DNA from 2 places in the Marinobacter sp. es.048 genome. Region 1 is predicted to be linked to the other one. Evidence: riboswitches for the same ligand, from Rfam matches in the RefSeq annotation. Region 1 holds a riboswitch; the other holds the start of a gene.

Region 1 (7,606 bases):
TAGCAAACGCTGGCCAAACAGGCTCTCAAGGGCAGAGGTCACCAACATGTCGCGGGCCGGGCCCCAGCAGGCCTGGCCGTCGGGGTACAGGAGGAGGATCTGGTCGCACCATCGGGCGGCCAGATTCAGGTCGTGGAGGCACATGAAGACGGCTCTACCGGATGCTGACTGGTTTCGCAGCAGCTTCATGACGGCAGTCTGGTGCTGTAAATCCAGGTGATTGGTCGGCTCGTCCAACAGCCAGATTTCCGGGCTTTGGGTCATCAGGGTGGCAATGGCTACTCGCTGGCGTTCGCCGCCGGATAGGGTGTTCACCAGGCGATCTTTCAGGTGGATGACGTCCAGCGCTTCGAGGGCCCGTTCGGCAATGGCCAGATCCTCACCACTCTCCATCTGCCAGGGTGACAACCAGGGATGGCGACCGATAAGAGCCGTTTCCAGCACGGTCGCCGGAAAACCATCCTGTCGGTCCTGAAACACCAGGCCCATCCGTTGCGAGACGGTTTTGCGTCGGATGTCGCACAGCGGCGTTCCGTCGAGTAACAGTTGTCCGCTTCTGGGCTCCCTCAATCCCGCCAGGGTATGCAGCAAGGTGGTTTTACCCACGCCATTGGGCCCCAGCACACCCCAGACCTGGCCCGGTTCGATAGCCAGGTTCAGGGGGACGCCCGAGGCGCGCCCCGGAATGTCGATGATCAGCGCTTCGGTTGTCAGGCGTGTCATCATCGGCTCCTATACAGCAGGTACAGGAAGGTCGGGACGCCGATCAGCGCGGTAATCACGCCAACCGGCAACTGCTCTGGCGCAATCACCACCCGGGCCAGGGTGTCTGCAAGCACGAGAAGCGTTCCGCCGGCCAGTGCGCATGCCGGCAGAATCAGTCGCTGGTCGTTCCCCAGTACCAACCGCAACATGTGCGGTACCACCAGGCCAACGAAACCAACCGAACCGGCCATGGTGACGGCGGTGGCGGTCAGCAGGCTCGCCATCAGGTAGATCGACCATTCAAGGGGCCGTACCGAAACGCCCAGGGCCGCTGCCTGCAGGGAACCCCGTGCCAACACGTTCAGGGCCCGGCCCAGCGGAAACACCATCAGGCATACGAGCAGGAGGATTAATAAGCCCGGCCAGGGAGTGGCTGCGTGGGAAAGATCGCCCATCAGCCAGTACAACATACCCGGCAACCGGCTGGCCGGGGTCATCGAGAGGATCAGGGTAATGATGGCCCCCCAGCCGGCGGCAACTACCACACCGGTGAGTAACAGCCGCGATGGGGTCCAGCTGCCACTGCCATGGGCCAGACCAAACACCAGCAGGGTGGCCAGCATGGCGCCGGCAAAGGCGGAGCCGGATACCAGAAAACCGGCAGCACCGGCGAGCATAGCCAGTAACGCCCCAACGGCGGCGCCGCCAGAGAGCCCCAACACGTAGGGATCGGCCAGGGGATTTCGCAACAATACCTGCATCAGCGCCCCGGCCACGGCCAGCAAGCCACCGGTCGCGAACGCGCTCAGTGTCCGGGGCAGTCGGAGCTCCAGAATCAGCGTTTTCTGCAACTCTGTGCCACTGCCGGTTATCACCCGCAGAGTGTCTTCAAAACCTATGGCCGTGCTGCCGATGCTGACGGAGACCAGAGCAGCCAGAAAGCCCGCCAGCAGCAGAATAAGGAGTGGTTTGTACGGGCTAGAGATTGGCACGGGCCTGCTCCAGGGTCTGGCACAGGTGTCTGGCGCCGTCTGCCATACGAAGCGTCGGGCGCGCCAGCAGGTCCGGCGGCTCGAGGAAGAGGTTGTCGGCGGCTACCGCTGCCAGGCCCGGAAACTCGCGCCAGGCTTCCAGCCATTCCCTGTCGTCCGAAGACCCGGCGGTAATAATGGCTTCGGGGTTGGCTTCCAGAACCGCCTCCCGGCTGATCCGGGGTACTAACCGTGGCAGCTCGCCGAAGACATTCACACCGCCGCACAGGGTTATGGCCTTGCTAATAAGCTCTTCCCGGTTAACGGTCATCAGTGGCTGGTCCCATATCTGGTAGAACACCTTAACCGGCCTGGTATCGGCATACTGAGCTTTCAGCGTGGCTATTTCTGCGCGAAACGCTTCGGCCCGTTCATTGCCGAGATCCGCTGACCCCGTCAGCAACGCCAGATCCGACACCGCCACGGCAATGTCGTCAAACGTTCGCGGGGCTAGCCAGAATACCGAAATACCAAGGTCTGACAGCCGTTCCAGTTGGCTGCGGGAATTGCCATCCACCCAGGCCACCACCAGGTCCGGTGCCAGCGAAACAATGGCCTCCAGGTCCAGGCGATTGCTGTCGCCCACCTGCGGCAAATCCGCAGCTTCTGCGGGATAATCGCTCCAGGCGCTCACCGCCACCACCTTGGCAGCGGCGCCTGCGGAAAACAGCAGTTCCGTAGCGCCGGGTGAAAGGGAGACAACGCGTTGGGCGGGGTCAGTCAGGCATACCTTCTGGTTCAGCGCGTCGCGTACACAGATTCCCTGTGCCTGCGCCAACAAGGGCGCAAGCAGAGGCAGTACACATAACGCAGCGAACCCGAGGTGCCTCATGGACGGCGGGAGCCTCTCAGATCGGTGAATTTACTGCTGGAAATCATAGCGCACCGAGGCCATGAAGGTTCGGCCGGCGGCAATGAAATCGGTATTGTCGAAACGTTTTGCGGTGGCGTACTCATTATCCAGTACGTTATCCACGGTCAGCGATGCCCGCCAGCCCCGAGCCAGAATCTTGCTCGCTCTCAGGTCCCAGACGCCGAAACCAGGGATGCGTTCGCGCCCGATACCGAACAGGTCTTCGTACCGGTGACTCTCAGCGCGGAACGTGGTCCCGAAGCTCCAGGTATTGATCTCTTTGTCCAGGTCCAGCCGAACGGAGCGCTCTGCCCGTCGGGCCAGCTGTTGTCCGGCTTCCTTATCTTCGAAGTCGCCAGCGGAGGCCACAGCTTTCAGATACCAGCCGTCCTGCTGCCAGCCTGTGCTCAGCTCAACGCCTCTGAGCCGGGCTTCAGGGACACTTGTAGCCTGGTTCTGGGTTGGCAGGGAAAGGTCTTCAACGTCGCTCTGGTAAATAGCCAGATCCCAGAACCAGTTTACGTAGCGGCCTTCGATGCCGGTTTCGTAGCTGGTGGCTTCCTCGGGCTGAAGATCGGGATTGCCAAAGCCTGGAAAGTACAGATCGTTGAAGGAAGGCGCCTTGAACGAGGTTCCGGCATTGGCTCGAACCCGATGATGTGCGTCCAGCTTATAGCCAATCGCAGCGCCCCAGGTCTCTTCCGTTCCGTAGGCTTCGTTATCGTCACTACGCAGACTGAGGTGCACATCGGTCCGGCCAAAATTCAGCAGCGCCTGCCCGAAGAAAGCCTCATTGGACCGGCTGCTTTCCTCATAGGCGGTCGTGCTCTCGACTTTATCCACCAGATACTCCGCACCAAGCACGAATTCATGGGTGCCGGCGGTCAGCCAGTTCTCGATGCGCGAGCTGCGGGTGCGGGTGTTGAATACTCCGGAAAAGGCACTGAAATCTTCCAGCTCATCGCGAGAATCTGCCAGATGGAGCGATGTTCGCCAGTTGGCGGTGACTGGGACCTCAACATTGGCACCCGCTGTCTGGAAGCGAAAATCTTCCTCGCCACCCTCGTACTCGGTATTGCCTTTCGCGCTGAGGAAACTGAACCCCGCTGTTACGCCGTTATCAAAGGTATGGGATGCACTGGCAACGCCGGAGGTGTTGTCATAACCCTTGTCGTCCCCGTCTTCGATAACCGGCGCACCGTCAGTATGGAAGTAATTGGCGCCGATCGTGACACGGGTCTGGTCAGTCACCGAAGAGAAGCCGCCGCCATACTGCTGACTGTCGAAATTCCCGGCGCCTGCCTCTACCCAGCCACGATTTCCCTGGGATCTCGGCAGCGTGAACGCCTGGACAACACCACCAACGGCGTCAGCACCGTAAAGACTGCTACGACTACCGCGAACAATTTCTACCCGGTTCACCAGTTGCGGTGGCAGGAATTGCCAGGCCGGGCCACCAACTGTTGCGGAGCGGATCCTCACCCCATCCACAAGCAGCACGGTTGCATCGGAGGCGTGACCGCGCATGAACACACCGGTCTGCTTGCCGAAAGACCCGTTCTGGGAGACCGTTACGCCCGGCTGAGACTCGATAAGTTCTCGAAATTCTATGGGTTGCTGTCGCTGAATGTCCTCTTCGTCTACGACGGTAACCGAAGACAGGCTCTCACCAACGGTTTTCGGCCCCAGTGTCGCGGTAACCACAATGGGATCCAGGGCATCGAATTCTGGGGCAGACTGGGCCGAAACGGCCAACGGCAGGGCGGCCAGGGAAACGCCGGCCAGTAAAACAGGGTATGGAATTCTGAACATGAAGCTTGCTCCGCACTCCGCGCGCACCCGCACGGGAATCTGGGTTTTTTTGCGGAAAGGGAAATGAGGGCAGGCGGTAGACTGGTGTCAGGAAAGCGGAACCGGCATATCACCCACCCAGGTTGCCCACCGCAACATCGGGTGTTTTTCCAGGCCGGTCTCCGGGCTGACAGGCGGAACCCTCGGTTCCCGGGCAATCACCTTCCCATGTCGTGGCGACACAGTGGCGCAAAGATTGCCGTTGTCCTGCTTACCGTTGCGGGGGCAGCATCGGATTTGCACTGGCGTTACCAGGCTCACCGATTTCCCGTTTCACCCGTCGCGCTATGCGACGGACACCTGAAAAAGTGGGCCAAGGCTAGCAACCCCCGTTTAAGCGGTCAATGAAATCCATCAAAGGTGGACATGGCCGGAGGCCTCTGCCACTGCTATATTCCATGACTGACAACCACTTTTCTTTGGCAAAACCGGGAGTTTTATGCAGGCTGAGCTCATCGACATCCGCAATCACATGGCACAATATCCGCCGTTTGACGAGATGCCCGAGGAGCTGCTCGACAGGGTGGTTGGCGAAATAGAGGTTGTGTATTCCAAGGCCGGCAGCAAGGTCCTGGAACTGGGTGACCCGAGTAGCTGGCTCTTTTACGTGCGCAGTGGCGCCGTTGAAATCTATCGGCGAACCGGGGAGCTTTACAACCGGATCGGTGAAGGTGAGGTCTTCGGCCAGTTTGGCCTTCTGATGAACAGGAAGGTGCGTTTTCCAGCCAAAGCCATCGAAGACACCCTGCTATATAAGATCCCCCACGACACCTTCCAATATCTGTGGGAAAACGACGACAACTTCGCCGATTTCGTCGAGATTGAAGACCGCAGCCGCCTGCGCTCGGCTGTTTCCCGCCGGGAAAAGTCCAACGAACTGATGACCTCCAAAGTCACCCGGCTGATATCCCGCGAACCGGTGACGGCGCCCTGCACAGTCAGGCTTCAGGAAGCCGCCCGGATCATGACTGAAAACGGTGTTTCGGCGCTGCTGTTGATGGATGAGGAAGGCGAAAAACCTCGGCTCAAGGGCATCATCACCGACCGCGACCTGCGTACCCGGGCCCTCAGCGAAGCACTGGCCTCGGAAACCCCGATCAGCGAGATCATGTCTGAAGACTTGATCACCATCCGCTCGAACATGTTCATATTCGAGGCCATGCTCACCATGCTGCACAACAACGTGCACCATCTTCCGGTGATGGATCGGGATGAGGTTCGAGGCGTCATTGCGCTTTCCGATATCGTGAAATACGAGAGCCAGAGCAGCCTCTACCTAGTCAGTAACATATACCATCAGCAGGATGTCAAAGGCCTGAAGAAAATCAGCCTGGATGTGCGGGACAGCTTCGTGCGTATGGTGAACGAAGATGCCAACTCCCACATGATTGGCAGTGCCATGGCCGGTATCGGGCGCAGCTTTACCCAGCGTCTGCTGGAACTGGGCGAAGAGAAATTTGGACCACCGCCGGTTCCCTACTGCTTCATGGCGCTTGGCTCCATGGCCCGGGACGAGCAGCTGGTGGTCACCGACCAGGACAACGCCATGATCCTGGACGACAGCTTTGTGCCAGAGGCCCACGATGAGTACTTCCGGGTGCTGGCGAAGTTCGTCAGCGATGGACTGGCCGAGTGTGGCTACTCCTACTGTACCGGCGACATCATGGCCACAAACCAGAAATGGCGGCAGCCTCTGAGCGTCTGGAAGGGCTATTTCACCGACTGGATCGAGAATCCGAAGGCCGAAGCCCTGCTTAACAGCAACATTTTCTTTGATCTGGACGGCATCTACGGCGAGACCGAATTTGCCGAGCAGTTGAAAACACTAGTGGCCGAGAAAGCCAGTAACAGTCAGCGTTTTCTTGCCATGATGGCCCGCAACGCCCTGAACCGGACGCCGCCCATTGGTTTCTTCCGAACCTTTGTGCTTGAGGAAGATGGCAAACAGCAGAAAACCTTTAACCTGAAACGTCGCGGAACCGCACCGCTGTCTGACCTGATCCGGATCCATGCCCTGGCCTGTCAATCCCGGGCACAGAATTCCTTTGAACGCCTCAAGGCCATCGGCAACACCAAACTCCTGATGGAAGACGATCTTGGCAACCTGAGAGATGCCCTCGAGTTCATTTCCATTGTCCGGATCCGGCACCAGGCCCTGGCGATTGAAGCCGGGCGCGAGCCAGACAACAATGTTCGTCCAGAAGACCTTTCGCCTTTCGAGAGAAGCCACCTCAAGGATGCGTTCCAGGTGGTCAACAACGCTCAGAAATTCCTGAGATTCCGTTACAACGCCCAGGTGGCCCGTAATGTCTGATGCCTCTTCTGGCGAGCCTTCCATTCAAAGCTTGCCGTGGCCAGAGCAATACCAGGCCCTGGCCAAACAGAGCAAATCACCGATCCTGAAAGCGTTTTATGAGAGCGGCTGTCCCTCACCCGACACGCCCATCTCAGAGGTGCGGATGCTGGCCATTGATTTCGAGACCACGGGGCTTGATGCCAGCCAGCACTCCATTGTCAGCATCGGTCTGGTGCCCTTCACCCTGGACGGTATCCAGCTGGCCGAAGCACGGCACTGGGTGGTGCGCCCGAAACTACCCCTACACCAGACTTCAGTGACCATTCATGGCATCACCCACAGCGACATCGATAAAGCGCCTGACCTGGAAGATATCCTGAGAGAGTTGTTTAGCTATCTGAATGGCCGCATCCCGGTGGTGCATTACCGGAATATCGAGCGTTCGTTCCTGGATGTGGCCCTGCGTTGGCGACTCGGCGAGGGCATACGGTTTCCGGTTCTTGATACGATGGCCATCGAAGCTCACCTGCATCCGGATCGCAACCCTTCCCGGTGGCAACGACTGATGGGCAAGAAGTCGGTATCAATCCGGTTGGCCGACAGCCGGCTGCGTTATGGGCTGCCCCATTACGCAGCCCATAACGCCCTGATTGATGCAATTGCCACGGCGGAGTTGTTGCAGGCGCAGGTGCTGCACCACTTCAGCCGGGAGACCCGGGTGGCGGATCTCTGGCTGTAGTGTGAGTGAGACTGTCGGATTACGCTTCGCTAATCCGACCTACTGCAGCAAGTCATTGACTTGCCATGTCGGTTTTCGGCTTGACGTCGTCAATCCACTTGCCATAGCCGGCCTCTTCCATGTCCTCCAGG
Region 2 (7,606 bases), 290 kb from region 1:
GGATGGAATGACCATCCTGGATCGTGAAGGTCAGGCAGTGGAGCGGGAAGTAACCCGCTTCGAGCATGGTGCTGATTCCGCCGACAAGGGCGAATACCGTCACTTCATGCTCAAGGAAATCTATGAGCAGCCGAAGGTCATCAAGGCGACCATGGAGGGCCGGGTCACCAAAACCCGGGTGCTCGAACAGGCCCTTGGTACCGAGGCTGCGCATCTCCTCGAGAACGTTCGCCATGTCCAGATCATTGCCTGCGGCACCAGTTACCATGCCGGTATGGTCGCGCGTTACTGGATTGAGGAGCTGGCCGGCGTCGCCTGCTCGGTGGAGGTGGCTTCCGAGTTCCGCTATCGCAAACACGTGATCCAGCAGGACACCCTATTTCTGTGCATTTCCCAGTCCGGCGAAACTGCCGATACCCTGGCAGCCCTGCGTCAGGCCAAGAAAGCTGGTTTCCGGGCGGCGATGGCCATCTGCAACGTGCCGGGCAGTTCGCTGGTTCGAGAATCCGACCTGGTCATCATGACCCAGGCCGGACCGGAAATTGGCGTGGCCTCCACCAAGGCCTTCACCACCCAGCTCACGGCCTTGCTGATCTTCACCCTGGCTCTCGCTCGTCATAATGGGCTGTCCGAGGAGCAGGAAGCTGAAATCGTCGAGGCCCTCCATCTCGTGCCTGGTCAGGTCAGCGATGTGCTGGCCCTGGATGGCGAGATCGCCGAAATGTCCAAGGCGTTCATGGACAAGAACCACAGCCTGTTCCTGGGCCGGGGTTCCCAGTTCCCTGTCGCCCTCGAAGGTGCGTTGAAACTCAAGGAAATCTCCTACATCCACGCCGAGGCCTATCCGGCCGGCGAGCTCAAGCACGGCCCCCTGGCTCTGGTAGACAGCGAAATGCCGGTTGTCACCGTAGCGCCCAACAACGACCTGGTTGAGAAGCTCAAGTCCAACCTGGAAGAGGTCCGGGCCCGCGGTGGCGAGCTGTTTGTTTTCGCTGATAGGAAGGCGGACGTGAAAGCGGAAGAGGGCCTGCACGTGATGCAGATTCCGTCGGTGCATCCGATTACGGCGCCGATCGTTTATACCGTGCCCCTGCAGCTGCTGTCTTATCACGTGGCAGTGCTCAAGGGTACTGATGTGGACCAGCCGCGGAATCTCGCCAAGAGTGTTACCGTGGAATAAGCGTCCTCATGGAAAGCTTATTGGGGTTGTCAAAGAATCCGCCTGTTGGCGGATTTTTGCTGTCTGTCTAGGTTCCAGGCAGTTATTTTTTTACTAGGCAGTCTTTTTAGGGCTCGAATCGGTTAAAATGTGGGTTCGATGCTGCTGTTTTGTTCAGCAATTTCACGCTCACTGTCTGTGTTTTTCGGCGTCCAACTCCCTTTCTATGGTTAGTGAGACCAAAAGCGGTCTCCCGTTTGTACCTTTGACCAATACCCCGGTACGTAAATATCAAGGAAGATGCGGGCGCTTCACGACACAATACCAATAACCCGTTTTCTCAGAAGATTTCCGTAATGCCCACTACCGTTATCTCCGGCTTTACCCACAATTTCCTTGGCAAGGCGCCCGTCTGGTACAAGCAGGTCATCCTGCTGTTTCTTGTCGCCAACCCGATTGTCATGTGGACCCTGGGGCCGGGAACGGCCGGCTGGCTTCTGATTGCCGAGTTCATTTTCACCCTGGCCATGGCCCTGAAGTGTTACCCGCTCCTGCCGGGTGGTCTGTTGGCGGTGGAGGCACTGCTGATCGGGCTGACCACGCCGGATGCGGTCTATCTGGAGGTGCTCACCAACTTCCCGGTTATCCTGCTGCTGATGTTCATGGTAGCGGGCATCTACTTCATGAAAGAGCTCCTGCTGGTGACCTTCACCCAGATTCTGGTGGGTGTGCGTTCCAAGTCGGCGCTTTCGTTGCTGTTCTGTTGCGCGGCGGCAATTCTCTCGGCCTTTCTCGATGCCCTGACGGTTACCGCAGTGATCATCAGCGTGGCGGTGGGCTTCTACTCGGTTTACCACAAGGTGGCCTCCGGTAAGGGGTATCACCACAATGATCACAATGCCGGCAGCGATGATGAAGTGGTTGAGCTGCATCGGGAAGATCTGGAGAACTTCCGGGCCTTTTTGCGTAGCTTGTTGATGCACGGTGCTATCGGCACGGCGCTGGGTGGTGTGGCCACCATGGTGGGTGAGCCGCAGAATCTGTTGATTGCCAAGGTGGTGGGTTGGGATTTTGCCGGCTTCTTCCTGCACATGGCGCCGGTGAGCGTGCCGGTGCTGGCGTCGGGGCTGTTTACCTGCTGGGCTCTGGAGAAGCTGCGTTGGTTCGGCTACGGCGGGCGCCTGCCCAAGCCCGTGCGCCGGGTGCTGGAAGAGTTTGCCGAGAACGAGCGGGCGAAACGCACCAAGGCGGATCAGGCGGCTCTCTGGGTACAGGCCTTTGCGGCTGCAATTCTGGTGGTGGGCCTGGCTTTCCACCTGGCCGAGGTCGGCCTCATTGGCCTGCTGGTGATCATCCTGATTACCTCATTTACCGGCGTCACCGACGAGCATCAAATAGGAAAAGCCTTTCAGGAATCCCTGCCGTTCACCTCCCTGCTTGTGGTGTTTTTCGCAGTGGTTGCAGTGATCCATGAACAGCACCTGTTCAAGCCGATCATTGACTATGTGCTGTCGCTTCCCGAAGCCCGTCAGCCGGGAATGTTCTTTATCGCTAATGGCGTGCTCTCGATGATCAGCGATAACGTGTTCGTGGCCACCGTGTACATCAGTGAGGTGAAGCAGGCCCTGGATGCCGGCGCTATCAGCTATGAGCATTTCCAGAAGCTGGCGGTTGCCATCAACACCGGCACCAATCTCCCCAGTGTCGCGACCCCGAATGGCCAGGCGGCTTTCCTGTTCCTGCTGACGTCTGCGATCGCGCCGCTGGTTCGATTGTCCTACGGCAAGATGGTGATTATGGCGTTCCCTTACATGCTGGTGATGGGTGGTGTAGGCCTGTACATGGTTATTAACTATATTTGACGTTCTGTTCGGATTTTTGCGGGCGGTGTCAGTGCAGATTTGCCCGGGTCTGTTAATCTTTGTCTAAACAGAGTCAACAATAATACGGATTCCATGCTCAGAAACTGCTCAGGCCATGCTTGTCCAAGGTATACAGCTATGCGTTTTGTTGGCGCCCGGCTTTGGATATTGCTAGCAGTTTTATTGTTTACTTCTGCCTCCTTTGCGGAGCCGGAATCCGCCGACAAAACTCTCCGCATTGCCTATGTAGAGTTCCCCCCCATTACATACCAGGCCAGCGATGGCACCGCTGCTGGCAGTTTTATAGAGCTTACCCGGAAGATCGTTGTGGAGGCGGGTTACGAACCGGAATTTCTCTTCTTGCCCATCAGCCGGGTATACCTGTATCTGCGCAACGGTCGGATTGACGTATGGCCAGGTTCCGCCAACGTTCCTGCTCTTAACGGTGAAGTTCTCGAGACCTGGGTCACTCCCCTCGCGACCCAGCTTAGCGCCTGGTATTTGGAGGGAACCGAACCACTCATTCATTTTGATCAACTACAGGGTAAGACCGTCATCACGATTGGCGGATACACCTATGGAGGGCTCTTATACTGGCTGGAGGCGGAAGGCTCGATTGACGTCACCGAAGCACCAAACTATCGGGCTGCTCTGGAAATGCTCAAGCTTGGCCGCGGGCATTACCTGTTTGGCCATCGAGATCCGGTTCTGGAAACACTGACCATGCCCAAAGACGACAAAATTCGTGAATCGGAGATCCGTTTGAGGAATCTGACCTGGCTGTTTTCGCTTGCCAATCCCCGGGCAGCGATACTGCGCGAAGAGTTCGATGATGCCTATATCCGTTTGGCTGAAAAGGGTGAAGTACCCCCGATCCGAAAGTTCGGAGAGAGCTTTGTGATTCCGGGCTTGCCCGAAAAATATCGGTAGCAAGCCCAAGTGGCTCAGGAATCGGGATTGAGGCGGATATCCCCGTACCAGGCGGTCGCTTTTTCCCCGGTGTTGTCTGAATCCGACATAATGGCAATACCCACCACCGGAGGTGGTTCCTCGCCAAAAGCTTCCCGGTAGTCAGCCATGATGTCCCGTTCCACAGTGACCCATTCCCCAACCTTTTCTGATCCGGAATTCACCGCGATCATCATGGTTTTTTCGGTGTATGGATTGGGTACGATCTCGCCCTCTGCGAGGGTATTGGCCCAGATGTAGTTCAGGGCGTTGCCCGGTAAAGACTCGCCGAACAATACTTCAACCGTTTTCCGTTTTGCGCGCTCGAAAAAGCCGGCCTTCTCGGGCTGAAACTCGAACGCAACGTAGATTCTGGCGGGATAGTCGTCACCGGACTTTTGCCGGGCATTGCCGTTTTCGAATACATTCGAGACCTTCCAGCGCCATTGCAGAATCATAGAACCGGTGGGCTCCAGTCTTACCCGTGCGATCAGGCCCGACGCTCCGCCCTCCGTGGTCGCCCGCACAACCTGCTGACCGTCCTCGGTTGTCAGTTCATAGCGGCTGAGCTGGTCGATCTTGGGGAATTCCAGAGGTTCCCAGCCATCGTTGAGAGACTGCATCTGGGAGAAGGGAGTCAAGGCTGCCTCTTGTGACGCGACGGGCGTAACGAGCATGAAAGAAACGAGGAGCGGGCCCCAGATTCGTTTGTATCCGACCTTCTCCATAGTGCCTCTCCTCTTATCAGGGCGTTTCCGTTGCAGACAGATGTTTTACCGGAAAGTGCCTTGTCCTGTAAAAGCTACCCGTATATAGTGTTTTCATCCTTGGTTAAATACTAGATGTAGTGATCAGTGCGTAACCAGCTCGGTCAGTACGTGATCACTTCAAACATTTTGGTATCGGGAATCCGGTGAGACTCCGGAACTGACGCGCAGCGGTATTGGGGAACAAGCACGGCATTACGACACTGGTTGAGACCGGGAAGTCGCCGAGCGAGGCCGAATCGAACGATTCACGCCCCTGAGTCCGAAGACCTGCCAGGGAGAAAGAACTGCACCTTCGCGACTCAGGGTGAGCAGACCGGACTCAGGCCAGACCCGTAGGTCGGATTAGCGAAGCGTAATCCGACACCTCTGTTTGCGCCAGGCCGCCTTTGTCGGATTACGCTTCGCTAATCCGACCTACGGTGGCGCTCCGTTTCTCTGCCTACGCGATGGTGAAAGGAATTCAACGCGTATTCAGGAGAACACCACATGTCCGCCTCAGCACTGGCCGAACCTCGGCCAACCTCCCTCACCGATACCGAAACCCTCCAGGTCATCAAACGCAACGGCACCCTCGTGGGTTTCGACCCGTCGAAGATCAGCATCGCCGTGACCAAAGCCTTCCTCGCTGTTGAGGGTGACAATGCCGCCGGTTCCGCTCGTATCAACGATGCGGTGCACCGGGTCACGGAACAGGTCATTCAGGCCATCAGTCGACGCCTGAAAGCAGGCGGCAAGGTGCATATTGAAGACATCCAGGACCAGGTCGAGCTTGCCCTGATGCGGGCCGAGGAGCAGAAGGTCGCCCGCGCCTATGTGCTCTATCGGGAGGAGCATGCTCGCCAGCGTGCGATCGACGAGCCGGTGGAAGCTCACCCACACCTCACCGTGAAAAAAGCCAGCGGCGAAACCGCGCCTCTGGATCTGGGTTTGATGAAGCTCCAGGTCGAACAGGCCGCGACCGGGCTGGAAGGTATTGACGGCGACTCACTGGTGCAGGATGCCCTGACCAACCTTTACGACGGCATCGCCGAAGAGGACGTGCTGTCCGCCCTGGTGATGACCGCGCGCAGCCGGATTGAGCGAGAGCCTGACTACAGCGCGGTTACCGCCCGTTTGCTGCTGGAGCAGCTGCGCCTGGAAAACGCGTTGGCCCTGGACCTGCAGCGGGACTTGCCGCTGGCAGAGCTTTATCCACAGGCGCTTGAATCATTCATCCACGCCGGTATCCGTTATGAACTCCTGGATGAAGCTCTGGCCGCTTTCGATCTGGAGCGCCTTGGCGCTGCGCTGAAGCCAGAGCGTGACCTGCAATTTGGCTTCCTGGGCCTGCAAACCCTGTACGACCGTTACTTCCTGCACTGGAACAAGGCTCGCCTGGAATTGCCCCAAGTATTCTTTATGCGCGTGGCCATGGGCCTGGCCCTGCGGGAAGACGATCCGAATGCCCGCGCCATCGAGTTCTACAACCTGTTGTCGTCCTTTGACTACATGGCATCCACGCCCACGTTGTTTAATAGCGGCACCCGCCATTCCCAGCTGTCTTCCTGCTACCTGACCACTGTGGGTGATGACCTGGAAGACATCTACGGTGCCATCCGCGACAACGCCATGCTGTCGAAATGGGCTGGCGGCCTGGGCAACGACTGGACCCCGGTGCGCGCGCTCGGCTCCCACATCAAGGGGACCAACGGCCAGAGCCAGGGCGTAGTGCCGTTCCTGAAAGTGGTGAACGACACTGCCGTGGCGGTGAACCAGGGTGGCAAGCGCAAAGGCGCTGTATGCGCCTACCTGGAAAGCTGGCATCTGGATATTGAAGAGTTTCTGGAGCTGCGCAAGAACACCGGCGACGAGCGCCGCCGCACCCACGACATGAACACCGCCAACTGGGTGCCGGACCTGCTGATCGAACGCATGCGCAAAGACCGTGACTGGACCCTGTTCTCCCCGAGCGATGCGCCGGATCTGCACGACCTGTACGGCAACGCCTTCCGTGAACGCTACGAGCATTACGAAGCGCTGGCGGAGCAGGGCAGGATCAAGCTGTTCAGGAAAATCCCGGCCAAGCAGCTCTGGCGCAAGATGCTCACCGTGCTATTCGAAACCGGGCACCCCTGGATTACCTTCAAGGACCCCTGCAACCTGCGCTCGCCCCAGCAGCACCGGGGTGTGGTACACAGCTCCAACCTGTGCACGGAAATCACCCTGAACATCAGTGCCGATGAAATTGCCGTGTGCAACCTGGGTTCCGTAAACCTTGCGGCTCATATCGCCAACGGCGAGCTGGATGTGCAGCGTCTGGAACAAACGGTGAACACCGCTGTGCGCATGCTCGATAACGTTATCGACATCAACTACTACGCCGTGCCCCAGGCCCGCAATTCCAACCGGAAACATCGCCCGGTCGGTCTTGGCCTGATGGGGTTCCAGGATGCGCTCTATCAATTGGGCCTGCCGTATTCCAGCCCGGAAGCGGTGGAGTTTGCCGACCTTGCCATGGAGCAGCTCAGCTACTTCGCCATTCGCGCCTCAGCCACGCTGGCGGGTGAGCGAGGTGCTTACGAGACTTATGAAGGTTCTCTCTGGCAGCAGGGCATCCTGCCTATCGACTCGATCGACCTGCTGAAGGAAAACCGCAGGGAAGGGGATCTGTCCATCAACAACAACGCTCGCCTGGACTGGTCGCCGGTGCGTGACCTCATCGCCAAGAACGGCATGCGGAACAGCAATGTGATGGCGATTGCGCCCACAGCCACCATCTCCAACATCGTGGGCGTGTCCCAGTCCATCGAGCCGGCGTATCAGAACCTGTTCGTGAAATCGAACCTCTCCGGAGAATTCACCGTGGTCAATCCTTCCCTGGTTCGGGA

The links. Region 1 has a riboswitch for cobalamin ahead of CFT65_RS01445 (TonB-dependent receptor domain-containing protein). Riboswitches for the same ligand answer to the same signal wherever they lie in the genome.
Region 2: another riboswitch for cobalamin. It lies ahead of CFT65_RS02765 (ribonucleoside-diphosphate reductase subunit alpha); the one in region 1 lies ahead of CFT65_RS01445 (TonB-dependent receptor domain-containing protein).

What each region holds. Positions count from the first base shown of each region.
Region 1 covers NZ_FYFA01000001.1:296,265-303,870, forward strand. The annotation lists gene CFT65_RS01430 (ABC transporter ATP-binding protein) at 1-723, opposite strand, end outside; gene CFT65_RS01435 (FecCD family ABC transporter permease) at 723-1,697, opposite strand; gene CFT65_RS01440 (cobalamin-binding protein) at 1,684-2,568, opposite strand; gene CFT65_RS01445 (TonB-dependent receptor domain-containing protein) at 2,599-4,401, opposite strand; cobalamin riboswitch at 4,536-4,759, opposite strand; gene CFT65_RS01450 (putative nucleotidyltransferase substrate binding domain-containing protein) at 4,880-6,754, shown strand; gene CFT65_RS01455 (3'-5' exonuclease) at 6,747-7,475, shown strand; gene msrB (peptide-methionine (R)-S-oxide reductase MsrB) at 7,528-7,606, opposite strand, start outside.
Region 2 covers NZ_FYFA01000001.1:588,573-596,178, forward strand. The annotation lists gene glmS (glutamine--fructose-6-phosphate transaminase (isomerizing)) at 1-1,180, shown strand, start outside; gene nhaB (sodium/proton antiporter NhaB) at 1,516-3,021, shown strand; gene CFT65_RS02755 (substrate-binding periplasmic protein) at 3,205-3,951, shown strand; gene CFT65_RS02760 (DUF3047 domain-containing protein) at 3,966-4,646, opposite strand; cobalamin riboswitch at 4,821-5,029, shown strand; gene CFT65_RS02765 (ribonucleoside-diphosphate reductase subunit alpha) at 5,226-7,606, shown strand, end outside.